Regions from separate parts of the Exiguobacterium sp. s56 genome, predicted to be linked through region 1. Evidence: a T-box and tRNA genes for the amino acid it is inferred to sense, from the RefSeq annotation. Region 1 holds a T-box; the other holds one or more tRNA genes.

Evidence for each region. A T-box is a leader RNA that pairs with one kind of tRNA and senses whether it is charged. The one in region 1 lies ahead of serS (serine--tRNA ligase), so its partner is inferred to be a tRNA-Ser.
Region 2: it has a tRNA-Ser gene. The T-box ahead of serS (serine--tRNA ligase) is inferred to sense a tRNA for this amino acid. The anticodon was not compared.

Annotation. Positions count from the first base shown of each region.
Region 1 covers NZ_JACSLR010000026.1:2,333-12,827, reverse strand. Annotated here, with positions in the region: gene guaB (IMP dehydrogenase) at 1-110, shown strand, start outside; gene KNP71_RS15355 (alpha-amylase family glycosyl hydrolase) at 156-3,584, opposite strand; gene KNP71_RS15350 (class A sortase) at 3,723-4,337, opposite strand; gene pdxR (MocR-like pyridoxine biosynthesis transcription factor PdxR) at 4,334-5,737, opposite strand; gene pdxS (pyridoxal 5'-phosphate synthase lyase subunit PdxS) at 6,024-6,914, shown strand; gene pdxT (pyridoxal 5'-phosphate synthase glutaminase subunit PdxT) at 6,916-7,494, shown strand; gene KNP71_RS15330 (D-alanyl-D-alanine carboxypeptidase family protein) at 7,582-8,826, shown strand; T-box leader at 8,845-9,052, shown strand; gene serS (serine--tRNA ligase) at 9,105-10,388, shown strand.
Region 2 covers NZ_JACSLR010000011.1:4-4,669, forward strand. Annotated here, with positions in the region: partial or broken rRNA gene KNP71_RS10770 (16S ribosomal RNA) at 1-70, opposite strand, end outside; tRNA gene KNP71_RS10775 (tRNA-Ile) at 172-248, opposite strand; tRNA gene KNP71_RS10780 (tRNA-Arg) at 259-335, opposite strand; tRNA gene KNP71_RS10785 (tRNA-Leu) at 340-427, opposite strand; tRNA gene KNP71_RS10790 (tRNA-Lys) at 459-534, opposite strand; tRNA gene KNP71_RS10795 (tRNA-Gln) at 545-616, opposite strand; tRNA gene KNP71_RS10800 (tRNA-Asp) at 624-699, opposite strand; tRNA gene KNP71_RS10805 (tRNA-Val) at 723-798, opposite strand; tRNA gene KNP71_RS10810 (tRNA-Glu) at 805-879, opposite strand; tRNA gene KNP71_RS10815 (tRNA-Ser) at 907-998, opposite strand; tRNA gene KNP71_RS10820 (tRNA-Asn) at 1,008-1,082, opposite strand; gene KNP71_RS10825 (Tex family protein) at 1,291-3,417, opposite strand; gene sigB (RNA polymerase sigma factor SigB) at 3,492-4,292, opposite strand; gene rsbW (anti-sigma B factor RsbW) at 4,258-4,666, opposite strand, start outside.

The sequences.
Region 1 (10,495 bases):
GTGCACTACGTGAGGACACTCAGTTTATCCGCATGACTGGGGCTGGGTTGCAAGAAAGTCACCCTCACGATGTCCACATCACTAAAGAAGCTCCAAACTATTCACGCTAAACAACAAGCCGTTGTCTCTAAATTAGAGGCAACGGCTTTTCGCTATCATTTTTTTGACTTGGCCACGAGAATGACAGTACCACCATCGTCCTGTGCAGGTAAGCTGACGGTCACTTTCCCATCTCGTTTGACGACGTAATGACGTCCGCTATAGCGGTCGACGAGCGTCGTTTTATGCTTGAGTTTTGTCTGGAACGTGATCGTTCGTTTGGCTTCTGTCGTGTTCAAGGCCACGAGAACAGAGTCTTTGCCGTGCTTCCGTTCAAAGACAGAGTATCCAGTGGCAGAACCACCAGCAACGACGGCACGCGTTCCTTTACTAAATACTTTTGAATAGTCGGCACGAATATTGAGTAGCTTTTGGTAATGCGTATGCATCGCTTTACCTTCTCCTTTGACTCGTTTCCAGTCGAAGTCATAACGGTTTTCATTGAACTCGCCCTTATCCATATCCAACGCATGTTTTCCGGACTGTCCAACCTCTTCACCATAGTAGATGACAGGCTGTCCTTTCGCCGTCATTTGAAGCGAGGCGGCGACCATATGCTTCCCTTCATCGCCTCCAGCACGTGATACGAGGAAACCGTCCTCGTCATGGCTGCTGAGGAATTGACCGAGTGTCGCTTCATTCGAGAGTTGCGTGTTGCGATATTGAAGCGCACTCTCGACGTCATCAATATTTCCGTTGATGAACCGTTCGGCTTGATACTTGAAATCAAAGTCGAGAAGTGAGTCCATCTGGCCACTCTGTAAGTAACCACCCGTGTTGTTCACACTTGCCCCATAATGTTCGCCAATCATTTTGAAATCTGGTTTGAGGGCCGTCAATTCGTTTTTGAACGACTTCCATGTTGTAGAGTCGACGTGTTTGACCGTGTCGACGCGGAAGTAATCGATGGTGTTTCCTTTTTTCGTTTTCGAGCGTTTAATCCAATCCGTCTGCCATTTGACGAGTTGTTCACGGACGGCAGCCTCTTCGGTCTTAAAGTCCGGTAATCCGGAAAGAGACATCTTCAAGTCATCGCCATCGACCGGATTCGAACGAATCATGCCGTCGAACGCTTTGCGCTCTTGATCGGTTGGGAAGTTTGTGGCGCCCGTGTCTACAGCTCCTGGTTCCATCCCGTAGCCAGGGTGGTTCAAGACGACGTCGACCATAATCTTAATACCGCGAGCATTCGCTTCGTCAATCAGACGATGGAATGCTTTCATATCGCCGAGATGCTCATCGAGTTTTTCGAAGTTTTTCGCCCAGTATCCATGATAGCCATACTGTGATCCATCTTTACCATAGCGAAGATCCCAATCGATATTATCGACAATCGGTGTAATCCAAATCGTGTTGATGCCTAGTTTATCCAAGTAGTCGAGTTTCTTCGTCACACCGGCAAAGTCGCCGCCGTGATACGACTCAAGATGATCTTGGTCATAGTATTCACCGTTCGGGTTATTGTTCGTTTTATCCCCATCGTAGAATCGGTCGGTCAGCATGAAGTAAATCCGTGCCTCATCCCAATCGAACTCTTGCTTGTCCTTCATCGAGACCGGTCGGACCGTTAACGATGTTTTCGTTTTATGGACGTTACCGTATTGGTCAATCGCCGTAATCGTTAAGAATTTATTGCCCGGTTTGACGGTATCTTTGACTGCAATCGTCTGTTTGTTGAGGGCCGGGTCGACTTCTAGTTTAGCCGGTCCACCCAGAGGACGTGCATCGATGAACAGTTGACGCAGCTTGACGCCTTTCGGCAACGTCGGCTTCACCTGGACGACCGCGTTTTCTCGAGAACTGAGGGCTTTCGGTGCCACGCTTGCCGCCAGTTTAACGTTTGGACGACGATACTCGACGCTCGAAGCCTCGAAGTAAGGATCCTTCACTTCGGTCGTGACGCCATCTTTTGTGACAAGGAACGTATAATCATGTTTCCCTTCCGGTAATTTGACCGTATGGCGGAACCATTCATTTTTGGCTTCGTACGTCATCGGGTACGTCGTGCCATTGACTTTCAATGCGACACTGTCGATTTCATCGAGTTGTCCCGCTTCATACAACGCTTTGTCACGGTAGAAGAACGTGACGGCACCATCTTCAAACAAGGGTCCTTGAATCGTCGGTACTTGATGGAACGTCCCTTTGCCGCTCTCGACGACGACTTTCGTCACCCGGTCGCTTCCCAATTTGACATAGCGGTCTTCCCCGTAGCCATCTTTCACGGCCCAATCCGTGCCCTTGCGGATGACAAAGCCTACATTGGTCGCATCTTTTCCGACTGGGATTCGGAAGATGGCGCCATCTTCGGTGATTTTATACGGGTCAACTTGACCGTCTTTGGCACCCGTACTCCACGTCCATAAATTCCAGTCCGTGTAATCGTTGTCGGCCCGGACGTACAACATTTCGATGTAGCGTTGTGTTTTCCACGGATCGGCGATTTCAGTGATGGTTTTAAATGACGTCGTCAATGCCGGTAACGTCGTGTTCGACAGGTTGCCTTTCACGGCGTCCGCGGGAAGGGTCGCGGTATACGTTTGATTCAAACTTAGTGCTTCGGTCGGTGTGACAGTCACTGTTGATCCACTCGCTTCAGCCGTGAACGGTACAGCTGTCTCGCCATTCATCAAGCTGATGTTCGAAGCATCTAACGACACAGGTTCATTGAACGTCCATGTGATTGGGGATTTGATGTCCACTTGTTCCGATTGATTGGCCGGCGTGACCGCTGTCACTTCGAGTTGACTGACCGTCTCGACACCGCTCAACGTGAAGGCTGGGCTATATACCGATTGTGTCGACGGAGTCGCCGAAACATTCCAACTATCGGCGACTTTATTGGCCGCATTGCTTGGAATCGTGTCGAACGCACCGTGCTCGGTAGCGTTATTCCCGCTGAGTACCGTGAGGACCCGAACGGTATCATCATTGCTTAGACCAAGCAGGGACAATGGAATTTTGCCTTCAAAGCCTTTCGTGCGATCAATGGCAAACGAGGCGCCGTTTAAGTTGCTCAAGTTTGCGAGCGGCGTGGATTTTCCTGCTTCATACAGAGCGGCTTCTTTTACTGACGTGTCGCCATCGACGCGAAGTAAAATATGATACTGTGGTTTTTTATCAGTTTGGCTGAAGTTGAACGGATGGCCGAGCGGGTTTGTCGCTACGCCTGAATCTTGTTCATTGATTTGGAGGGCGATATTTATGTACTGACCATTGTCGCCCCAGTTCGGGACGTTGTTCGCATCCACATAAAAGTAAAGGTTACGCGCATCGTTCTGCAGATAGACGTCTCCTAAATCGAATCCTTGCCAACCCGCCTGTGGGGATGTGGCGAGCGCTGGCGTGTTCGCCCAATCCGTTTTTAAGCCATCAATCGAGATTGTCGCAGGCTCGGCCAATGCGTTCATCGGAACGCCGGCTTGGATGAGGAGAACGGATGATAAAAGTAACGTGGTCGTCTGTCGTGCCGTTTTCTTCTTCATAAAGCACCTCTTTCATGGAATGTGTCGTCTACAGGGCAACGAATTGTCAAAATTGTGCAAACGGTTTCAGGAATAGTTTAGCTGAATATGTAAGCGCTCACAATATTTTTTTTGAAAAATAATAAAAACGCCTATCGATTAGAGAGGCGTTTGGTTCACGAAGTGTCCTTTGACAATCAAACGTTCGGTCGCATCGAACGTGCATGTGACGAGTGTAATCGTCGGTTCTGTTGTCGGGTCAAGCACGTCGACCCGTGTCGGGGGAACGGTCTCAAGCGAAATGACCTCGTATTCGAACGTATGTGTCATGTCGGTCAAGTAGATGGACATGCCGACGTCGATGATGTGAAGCGGACCGAACAAGGCGGTCGAGCTTTGCGTGTAGTGGCCCGCGAGTGCATAATTTCCAGTTCCCATTCGTTGGTCCGGGTCCATCGTTCCAGCCCCGACAGCCAAGTTCTCATTGTCGAGCCCATATAAGATCGGGAGCTCGAGGTCGATTTCTGGAATCGAAATGAGGCCGACGGTCGGTAAATCATGAAATCGATTGCGCACGGTGAGAAGTTGTTCCCATGATAACGGCTCGACGTTTGAAAACTCAAATTCACCGGTTTCTGGCTGTCTCGGTTGAATTTCGGCGGTCACTTGTTGACTGTTCCATGCCGTGAGTTGGTCTTTCCACCACGATTCGGATAACAGGAGTGTACCAATTAACAAAAGGAGCCCACCGACGACGTAGCGTGACCGTTTCATCCATCTCTTCCTTTCTCAATGTTCCAACACGACATGAGCGCACTAACGGCAGCTGGTAACGTTTCTTCGGATAAGGCGGCAAATCCAAATAAAAACTGAGGAATCGCGTCGCTTGGTTCGATACGATAGTCTGTCATCGCGTTGATGCGGATATTCGAAGCCTCGGCCAATCGTTTCAATTCTTCACTCGTCTCGCTGGTATGAACAGACAGGACGACGTGAAGGCCGGCGCTCGCCCCCGTGACGGAGACAGTCGGTTCGTACGGTTTGAAGGCGGCGATAATGATTTCAAGTTTCCGGCGGTACGTCTTCCGCATCCGGTTCAAGTGTTTCTCAAAATCACCGGTCGCCATAAATTCGGCCAACGTATGTTGTTCGAAACGGGGGACACTACACGTGAAGTGACGATAACGTTCTCGATAGCGATTTAACAGCGGAGGGGGGAGTACCATATAACCGATTCGCAATGAAGGCATCAATGATTTAGAGAATGTGCTCAAATAGACGACTCGCTCGTTTTGATCCATGCTTTGCAAAGAGGGAATCGGTTTGCCGCTATAACGGAATTCACTATCGTAATCATCTTCAATCACATACGTCTGTCGCTCCGATGCCCAGTTGAGCAAGCGTTGACGTCGACTGACAGATAGAATGGTCCCGGTCGGAAATTGATGGGCCGGTGTGACATAGAGGGCATCAATGGATGCTTGCTCCACCAGGTCGACACGGACGCCGCTCTCATCGACAGGAATCGGGATGAACGTCCGCCGTTGATGGGCGAACAGTTGGCGGGTGAGCGGATACCCCGGATCCTCAATGCCGAACGTCGTAGTATCCGGCAACAGTTCTAACAATTGGGGCAACAGCTGCTCGGTTCCCGATCCGACAACGATTTGTTCGGGAGAACAATGCACACCGCGCGAATGGTAGAGATAGGTCGCAATCTCTTGACGAAGGACGAAATCGCCTTGTACAGAGCCAAGTGACAGCAAATCGTGATGTTCTTCCGAGACGACTTGTTTTAAGTGCCGGCGCCAACGTTCGAATGGGAAAGCGGTCGTGTCGATTTGACTCGGATACAAGTCGAACTCATATGTTTTTTTCACCGGGAGCGGTTCGATGACGCTACTGCCGCGCCGGACGTACAGTTCTTCTTGCGGTAACACGTAGAAGCCTTTGCGTGGCAACGACTCGATGTATCCTTCCGCGAGCAGCTGAGCGTAGGCCAGTTCAACGGTCGTTTGCGAGACGTCTAAAAACTCCCCTAGCTTTCGTTTGGACGGAAGTTTCGTCCCGGTGGTGAGGGTGTCATCAACGATGGCTTGTCGAATGTGCAAATAGAGTTGTTCATATAATGGGACGCTCGAGTCAGCCTCGAGCGAGAACGTGAGCATATCCATGATGTGTCCTTTCTGTGGTCAGCCAAAGAAAAAATAGAGCACGAATCCGATGACGAGGAGGAGCGAGACCATTCCCGTTTTTCCGAAAAAGCTGCGCTCCTGCGCGTCGTCACGACTGTTCCATTGATCCATTCCATCATCTCCTTTAATCTTTAAAACATTCGAGAATCGAGAAATGAAGTCCTTTGTTCGAACTGACCACTTTAAAAAATATAAAACTGGCACTTTCAATATAGTCAAATCAATTTATACTTGCAAGTAGACTAGCTTATTGGAGGGGATCCATTTGGAAAAGAGACAAGTAGGGACAGACAAAGTAAAACGTGGTATGGCCGAGATGCAAAAAGGTGGCGTCATTATGGACGTCATCAACGCGGAGCAAGCCAAAATTGCTGAAGCGGCAGGTGCAGTTGCCGTCATGGCACTCGAGCGCGTACCTTCGGATATTCGCAAAATGGGCGGTGTTGCTCGTATGGCCGACCCGACAATCATCGAAGACGTCATGGGTGCGGTATCGGTACCGGTCATGGCGAAGTGCCGGATCGGTCACATCGCTGAAGCACGTGTCCTTGAATCAATGGGGGTTGATTTCATTGACGAGAGTGAAGTATTGACACCTGCTGACGAAGAATTCCATCTCTACAAACGTGACTACAAAGCACCGTTCGTCTGTGGCGCGCGCGACCTTGGTGAAGCATCACGCCGCATCGGGGAAGGTGCAGCGATGATCCGGACGAAAGGTGAGCCGGGAACCGGCAACATCGTCGAAGCGGTTCGTCACATGCGTACCGTTCAAGCCCAAGTGAAACGCTTGCTCTCGATGAGCATCGATGAAGTGATGACGGAAGCGCGTGACCTGGGTGCCCCGTTTGAAGTACTCATGCAAATCCGTGAAGCAGGTCGCCTCCCGGTCGTCAACTTCGCAGCAGGCGGAATTGCGACACCAGCTGATGCGGCACTCATGATGCACCTCGGAGCGGACGGCGTCTTTGTCGGATCAGGAATCTTTAAAGCGGAGAACCCTGAGAAATTTGCCCGTGCCATCGTTGAAGCGACGACATACCATGATGACTATGAGCGCATCGCACACTTGTCGAAAGGACTCGGCGAAGCGATGAAAGGGCTCGACGTCCGCACGCTCAAACAAGAAGAACTCATGGCACCGCGAGGTTGGTAAGATGACCACGATTGGTGTACTCGGAATGCAAGGTGCGATTCGCGAACACGTCCATATGCTCGAAGCACTTGGTGCGAATACGCTTGTCGTCCGCTCGGTCTATGACTTAAATCGAATCGATGGACTCGTCTTGCCGGGTGGGGAGAGCACAGCGATGCGTCGCTTACTCGATCGGTACGAGTTGCTCGAGCCGTTACGTGAGAATGCGGAGTTGCCGATGTTTGGAACGTGCGCTGGTTTGATTTTGCTCGCGACCGAAGTTGAAGGATATGATGCGCACTTGCGTAAAATCCCGATGACGGTCAAACGAAATGCGTTCGGACGACAAGTTGATAGCTTTGAAGTCGATTTGACTGTCAATGGAATCGATGAAGCTGTCGAAGCAGTGTTCATTCGAGCGCCGCAAGTCGCATCGGTCGAAGCGAGCGTCGAGGTGCTCGCCGAGGTCGAAGAAGCGATTGTCGCGGTTCGGTATGACAAGTATATGGCCTGCTCGTTCCACCCGGAATTGACGGACGACTTGTCGATGCACCGCTATTTCTTGGACATGGTTGAAGCGACGAAGCGACAACTCGCCTGATTGAAAGGCTCTCTAGCAAATAGGGAGCCTTTTTCATGTGTTTTTTTGCTACACTGTAACGAGATACGTATAGAAAGGGGCAAGACCGTGAGACAAAGATGGATCGGATGGATGCTCGTTTGGGCAATCCTTTTAAATATGATCGTGCCGACGGATGCATCGGCGGCACCTAAAGTTGATGCGACCGGCGCGATGCTCGTGGACATGACGACGGGACAAATCCTGTTCTCACAAGAAGAGGACGCGATGCTTCCTCCGGCATCAATCACTAAGCTGATGACCGCTTTTCTCGTCCGAGAAGCCATCAAAGCGGGTGACCTCAGTTGGAGCCAAGAAGTGACCCCGAGCGACAAGGCGTTGGCGCTGACCCGAAAACCAGGATTGGCTCGGATTCCGCTCGTCAATAAACCGTACACGGTGAAAGAGCTATACGACGTGGCGTTGATTCGTTCTGCGAACGAGGCAGCGGTCACATTGGCCGAGGCCGTCTCTGGTTCGGAAGGGGTATTCGTAAAGAAAATGAACGAACGGGCGACCGAACTTGGTATGACCCAAACGACGTTCGCCAATGCATCGGGACTTGACTCTGTGTCAGCGGGACGTCCAGGGGAGAATTTGACATCGGCCAATGATTTGATGATGCTAGCTTTGGCGTATTTGACGAAGTTCCCGGAAGTGCTCGATGTGACGAAACAAGCGTATGTTGATATCGACGGAGTCCGATTTGAAGCGACGAACCGGATGCTCGCTGGTCGTGATTTAGCCTATCCGGGTATGCTTGGCTTTAAAACGGGCACGACTGACGATGCCGGTTACTGCTTCATCGGCGTGTCGACGCGAGATGGACGTACCGTGCTATCGGTCGTTCTCGGAGCGAAGACCGATCAAGGGCGCTATACTGCTACAAAGGCGCTTCACGACTACGCCTATGGCGATTTTGTCTTGACCCCGATTTTACGGACTGGTGAAATCGTCCCGGCGACGCTCCATGTCGCTGAAGGTACAGTCGAGTCAGCAAAAGTGCGCACGACGTCAGCCTTTGAAGTACTCGTCGAAAAAGGACAGGATGTACCTGAACCGACTTACGATCTTCCGGATACGAAAGCCCCAATTGCGGCCGATCAACAGGTAGGGACCGTCACCATCGAGCCTTCCGGAAGCGTCCGGTATCTAGATGGTGAACTTCCACCTAAAGGAACGCTCGTCGCGGCCGAACCGATCGAGATGGCATCGTTTTTGACACGTATGACGCGTGCCTTCTCCGACTTTTTAGATGAGATTCGACTCGTGCTCGGAAAACTGAGTCTTGTCGATAGAGTTGAGATGTTGTAAAGTAAAACTAATTCAATGACAGATGCAATGATGGGGAAAAGTACGTTACGGTCATTTACTGACAGAGAGCTAGTGGTTGGTGCAAACTAGTGGGATGATGTAACCGAATCGGCCTCGGAGCATTGGCTTGGAAACAAGTCACGTTACGCACACGTTACGTGCATCGAGTGGCCCGATTTCGGGCAACGAGGGTGGCAACGCGGATCCAAGGTGGTTCGTCCCTTTCCTACGGGAAAGGGGCGTGCCACCTTTTTATGTGAAAAAAGGAGGAATAACGAATGTTAGACATTAAACGATTACGTTCAGATTTTGAAGAGATTAAAACGAAGCTAGCTCATCGCGGCGAGGATTTGAGTGCGCTTGACCGTTTCCCGGAGTTGGAAGAGAAACGCCGCAACTTGATCAATGAGGTTGAAGTGAAGAAAGCGAAACGAAATGAAGCGACGAAGCAAATTGCGGAATTAAAACGCAACAAACAAGATGCGGATGCACCGATTCTCGAGACACGTCGCCTCGGGGACGAAATCAAATTGCTCGATGAAGAGTTGCGTGAAGTCGAGGCCGAATTGAACTTGATTCTCCTCAGCATCCCGAACATCCCGCACGAATCAACGCCGATTGGAGAAACGGAAGATGATAACGTCACGATTCGCGAAGTCGGAACAAAACCGACGTTCGAATTCGAACTCAAACAGCATTGGGACGTCATGGAAGATTTGAAAATCGTCGATGTGGAACGAGCGGGTAAAGTGACAGGTAGCCGGTTTGTCTTTTATAAAGGTCTCGGCGCCCGTCTCGAACGTGCCCTCATCAACTTCATGATGGATATGCATGCCGATGAACATGGCTATTCTGAGGTGCTCCCTCCTTATATGGTCAACCGCGACGCGATGACCGGGACGGGACAACTTCCTAAATTTGAGGAAGACGCATTCAAAGTGGCGGATACGAACTATTTCCTCGTACCGACGGCAGAAGTTCCGGTGACGAACATGCACCGTGACGAGATCATCACGGAAGACCAACTTCCAATCACGTATACGGCGTATAGCGCTTGTTTCCGTTCAGAAGCGGGATCAGCCGGACGCGACACACGTGGGCTCATTCGTCAGCATCAGTTCAACAAAGTCGAGCTCGTCCGGTTCGTGAAACCTGAAGAGTCTTATGAACAACTCGAGCTCTTGACGGGCCACGCTGAAGAAGTGCTTAAGCGTCTCGGTCTTCCATATCAAGTGCTCAGCATGTGTACGGCCGATCTCGGCTTCACGGCTGCGAAGAAATATGACATCGAAGTGTGGATGCCGGCGCAAGGGATGTATCGTGAAATCTCATCTTGTTCGAACTTTGAAGACTTCCAAGCACGCCGGGCCGGAATCCGTTTCCGTCGCGAAGCGAACGCAAAACCGGAATTCGTCCACACGCTTAACGGTTCTGGCCTCGCAGTCGGACGGACCGTCGCTGCGATTTTAGAGAACTTCCAACAGGCAGACGGTTCAGTCGTCATTCCGGAAGTATTACGTCCATATATGGGCGGTATCGAGAAAATTGAAATGCCTCAGTAATGAACAAACCAGCCCGTCTGAAACGTATCGTTCAGGCGGGATTTTTTTTGGTTTTTTTTAATGTTTTTTCACAAAAGGGTTTGACATCTGTCTGCCAAGTTGGTACT
Region 2 (4,666 bases), on a different contig from region 1:
TGCGCTCGACTTGCATGTATTAGGCACGCCGCCAGCGTTCGTCCTGAGCCAGGATCAAACTCTCCAAAGAATTTGATATAGCTCTTGAAAATGACGAAGCTTGCGCTTCATTCAAAAATGGTAAAACTTTTTTTGCCTCATCGTTCAGTTTTCAAAGTTCGTCAGTTTAAATGGTGGGCCTAAGTGGACTCGAACCACCGACCTCACGCTTATCAGGCGTGCGCTCTAACCGGCTGAGCTATAGGCCCATAATAAAAATGGTGCACCCTGAGAGATTCGAACTCCCGGCCTTTAGATTCGTAGTCTAACGCTCTATCCAGCTGAGCTAAGGGTGCATATTGGTGCGGTCGAGAGGACTTGAACCTCCACGGTGTTAACCACCACTAGGCCCTCAACCTAGCGCGTCTACCGATTCCGCCACGACCGCAGCGTATTAAGGTGTTACGAGGGATAAAAAATGGTGAGTCATGCAGGGCTCGAACCTGCGACCCTCTGATTAAAAGTCAGATGCTCTACCAACTGAGCTAATGACTCAAATTATAAGCTGGGCCGGAAGGGATCGAACCTTCGCATGTCGGAATCAAAATCCGATGCCTTACCACTTGGCTACGGCCCAACGTAAATGGCGGTCTTGACGGGATTTGAACCCGCGATCTCCTGCGTGACAGGCAGGCATGTTAACCCCTACACCACAAGACCGTTATACGTGCTTAAATTTGAAATGGTGGAGGATGACGGGATCGAACCGCCGACCCCCTGCTTGTAAGGCAGGTGCTCTCCCAGCTGAGCTAATCCTCCGTATGATGGTGACCCGTACGGGATTCGAACCCGTGTTACCGCCGTGAAAGGGCGGTGTCTTAACCGCTTGACCAACGGGCCAGATGTATGTGTTTTCTAAAAAATATGTGGCGGAGACGGAGGGATTCGAACCCTCGCACCGGTTTCCCAGCCTACTCCCTTAGCAGGGGAGCCCCTTATAGCCTCTTGGGTACGTCTCCAAAATAAAATGGCTCCGCAAGTAGGATTTGAACCTACGACCTACCGGTTAACAGCCGGTTGCTCTACCACTGAGCTATTGCGGAACGTTGCTTGAATTTATCGAAGTAACGATTTAAATTGTAACCGCAAACCAGAAACCTGTCAATCACTTTTTTAGAAAAGCTTTAATATTCCATGTCGTCTCTCGGCGACTTCTATAAGATAGCACGGGCAGAAATGACCGTCAACACTTTTTCATAAAAAAACCGAGCAAAATGAAAAACATTTTACTCGGTGCTAGTTCCTTCTTATTTAACGTTTCGGCTCCAACATCGTGAGACTGATCCGTCCCCGATTGGCGTCCACTTGTTCAATCCATACGGTGACGATATCACCGACCGCAACGACATCAAGTGGATGCTTGACGTAGCGATTCGACAATTTCGAAATATGGACGAGTCCATCTTGCTTCACCCCGATGTCCACGAACGCCCCAAAGTCGATGACGTTGCGTACCGTCCCTTGGAACTCCATCCCCACTTGGAGGTCCTCTAAGTTCATTACGTCCGTCCGAAGCAATGGTTTCTGAATGTCTTCGCGCGGGTCTCGTCCCGGCTTCGCGAGCGATTTCAAGATATCTTCGACTGTCGGCAATCCGGCATCCAGTTTCTCACTCAACGCTTTCGCATCGACCGTTTTCAATCGATCACGCAGTTCGGCCGTCCCAACAGCTTGTTTCGAAACACCGAGTTCCTTCAATAGAGAGAGTGTCAGTTTATAGCTCTCTGGATGAATCTCCGTCTGGTCGAGTACGTCGCTCCCGTTCGTAATTCGTAAAAAGCCGGCTGCTTGTTCATACGCCTTCGCTCCAAGACGCGGCACTTTCTTGATTTCTTTGCGTGTATCAAAGCGGCCGAACTCATCCCGATACGCGACAATATTTTTAGCCGTCGTCTTATTCAACCCAGATACATATGTGAGCAGAGACTCCGAAGCCCGGTTCACATCGACACCGACCATGTTGACGACACTCTCGACGACGAACTCGAGTGAAGCTTTCAACTTGTTCTGGCTCACATCATGCTGATACTGTCCGACGCCGACAGACTGCGGGTCGACTTTGACGAGTTCCGCCATCGCATCTTGAATGCGTCGAGCGATTGAGACAGCCGAACGTTCTTCTACTTTTAATTCCGGGAATTCAGACCGGGCAATCTCTGAAGCCGAATAGACACTCGCTCCCGCTTCGTTGACGATGGCATAGGCTATCTCGCGTTCCGCCTTCTTCAGCCAGGTCGATACGAACTGCTCCGTCTCACGGGAGGCGGTCCCATTCCCAATGACGATGACCGAGATTGGATAACGCTTCACAAGCGACGTCAACACTTTCTCTGAACCGGCGACATCATGTTTCGGTGCCGTCGGATAGAAGACACCGACCTCTTCGACTTTTCCAATTTCATTGACGACAGCCCATTTACAACCCGTGCGATAGGCTGGGTCAATCCCTAGGACGACGACCTCACGAAGCGGTGGTTGCATGTAGAGCTGTTTCAAGTTTTTTGAGAACACATCGATTGCCTGTTCTTCAGCCGTCTCGGTCAACTCACTCCGGACTTCGCGTTCGATGGCCGGGAACACCGACTTCTTGAAGGCATCCTTCACGGCGAGCGTAACGAGTTCGCGTTTCTCCGTCGGCAAGCGGTCAAACTTACCGAGCGCTTGTCGCATGAAACCCGTCTCATCGAAGACGACCTTCACTTGCAACACATCAGTGCGCTCTCCACGGTTCAAGGCGAGGATTCGGTGTGGGACGATTCCTGCGATTTTCTCTTCATATTCATAATACTGGGCGAACACTTCTTTCTCATCTTCCGCCTGTTTTTTCTTCTGTGAACGAAGAAGCGCCTCTTTCCGGACTCGTGTACGGAGTGATTGTCGAAGCGTCGCCACTTCGCCCCACTCCTCCCCGATAATCGATTGGACGAACGGAAGTGCTTCTTCAAGCGAGAGGTCCCCCGCTAACGACTGTGCTTCGGTCACCGAATATGGCGTTGGTTGACGATACCAGTCAGCGAGCGGTTGGAGCCCTTTCTCCCGTCCTTGCTCGGCTTTCGTCCGTCGCTTCGGACGATAAGGAAGGTAGATGTCATCGACTTGTTGCAGGCTCGTCGCAGCTTCAAGCGCACGGGTCAACTCTGGTGTCGCCTTCTCGAGTTCCTCGAGTTTGGTGAGGACGTCCGTCTTACGTTTGTGCAAACTCTCTTCATATTGTAAGGCATCGAGAATGGCTTTGATTTCCACTTCATCGAGATTACCGGTCATTTCTTTACGGTACCGGGCCATGAACGGAATCGTCGCTCCGTCCGCGGCGAGTTGTTGCACCGTCTCGACTTGACTCGTCTTCAACTTCAAATCTTTTGCGATTTTCGTAATCAATCGAATCACTTCCTTTTCTCTTCTCTCTTGAAGTGTAGCAAACTCACGCGTGGACGACAAAAAACGATGACCGTTTAGTCATCGTTTGAGAATACTTCATTGAGCGGGACTTTGATGGCCTCGCGTAATTTTTCGAGCGCACGACGCTGTAAGCGCGATACGTGCATCTGTGAAATCCCAAGGAGCTCACCCGTCTCTTTTTGGCTCATGTTTTTATAATAAGCACATTCCAGAATCGCCTGTTCCCGTTCATTCAACACGCTGAACGCTTTTTCAAGGATGAGGCGCTGGTCAACCGATTCGTAACCACGTTCTTGACTCCCGACGAGGTCGAGGAGCGTGACGGTCGAACCTTCGTTGTCCGCTTCGATTGAGCTGTCGACGGAAAGGGCTTGGTAGCTCTTACCCATCTCGAGCGTTTCGAGAATCTCTTCATCTGAAACACCGAGGTGATCAGCAATCTCATCGATGCGCGGTGAACGTTGCAGTTCGGTAGTCAATTCTTCGACCGTCTTCTTAATTTTCGGCCCAAGCTCTTTAATCCGGCGCGGAACGTGGACGCTCCACGTCTTGTCACGGATGAAACGCTTGATTTCACCGATAATCGTCGGAACGGCAAACGACTCGAAACTGCGTCCAAACTCAGGGTCGAAACGACGAAGGGCAGCGAGAAGTCCGATCATGCCGACTTGAACGAGGTCGTCATGAATGGCCCGGCCTCGCGAAAACTTTCGTGCAAGCGCCTCAACGAGGTCCGAGTATCGGTTGATGAGGAGCATTTGGACTTCTTCGTTTTGATCGTCCTGTTGATAACGCTCGATCCACTCTAATACTTCATCATCACTGTGATGGCGTTGTTGAGATTTTGCTGGCACTCTGATCCACCTCGTCCCTGTTAAGGAGTTTCGTCATCGTCACCTTGACACCATTGTCCTTGTTGATCGAGACGTCATCCATTAAGGCTTCAATGAGGAAAAGACCGAGTCCTCCTTCGTGAAGCGATTCGATTTCAGCCGTCTCTTCGACTGGCGCCGCTTGGCGTTTCACGTCGTCGGCAAATGTTTTGCCCGAGTCCTCGATCGTCATTTCGAGACGATCTTGATGAACGCCACACGTAAGCTTCACTTCACCTTCTTGATCTTCATAGGCATGTTGAACAGCATTGCCACAGGCTTCCGAGACCGCGATTTTAATATCCTCGATCTCGTCGTACGTATATCCCATACGGTTAGCGATTCCTGAGACGACT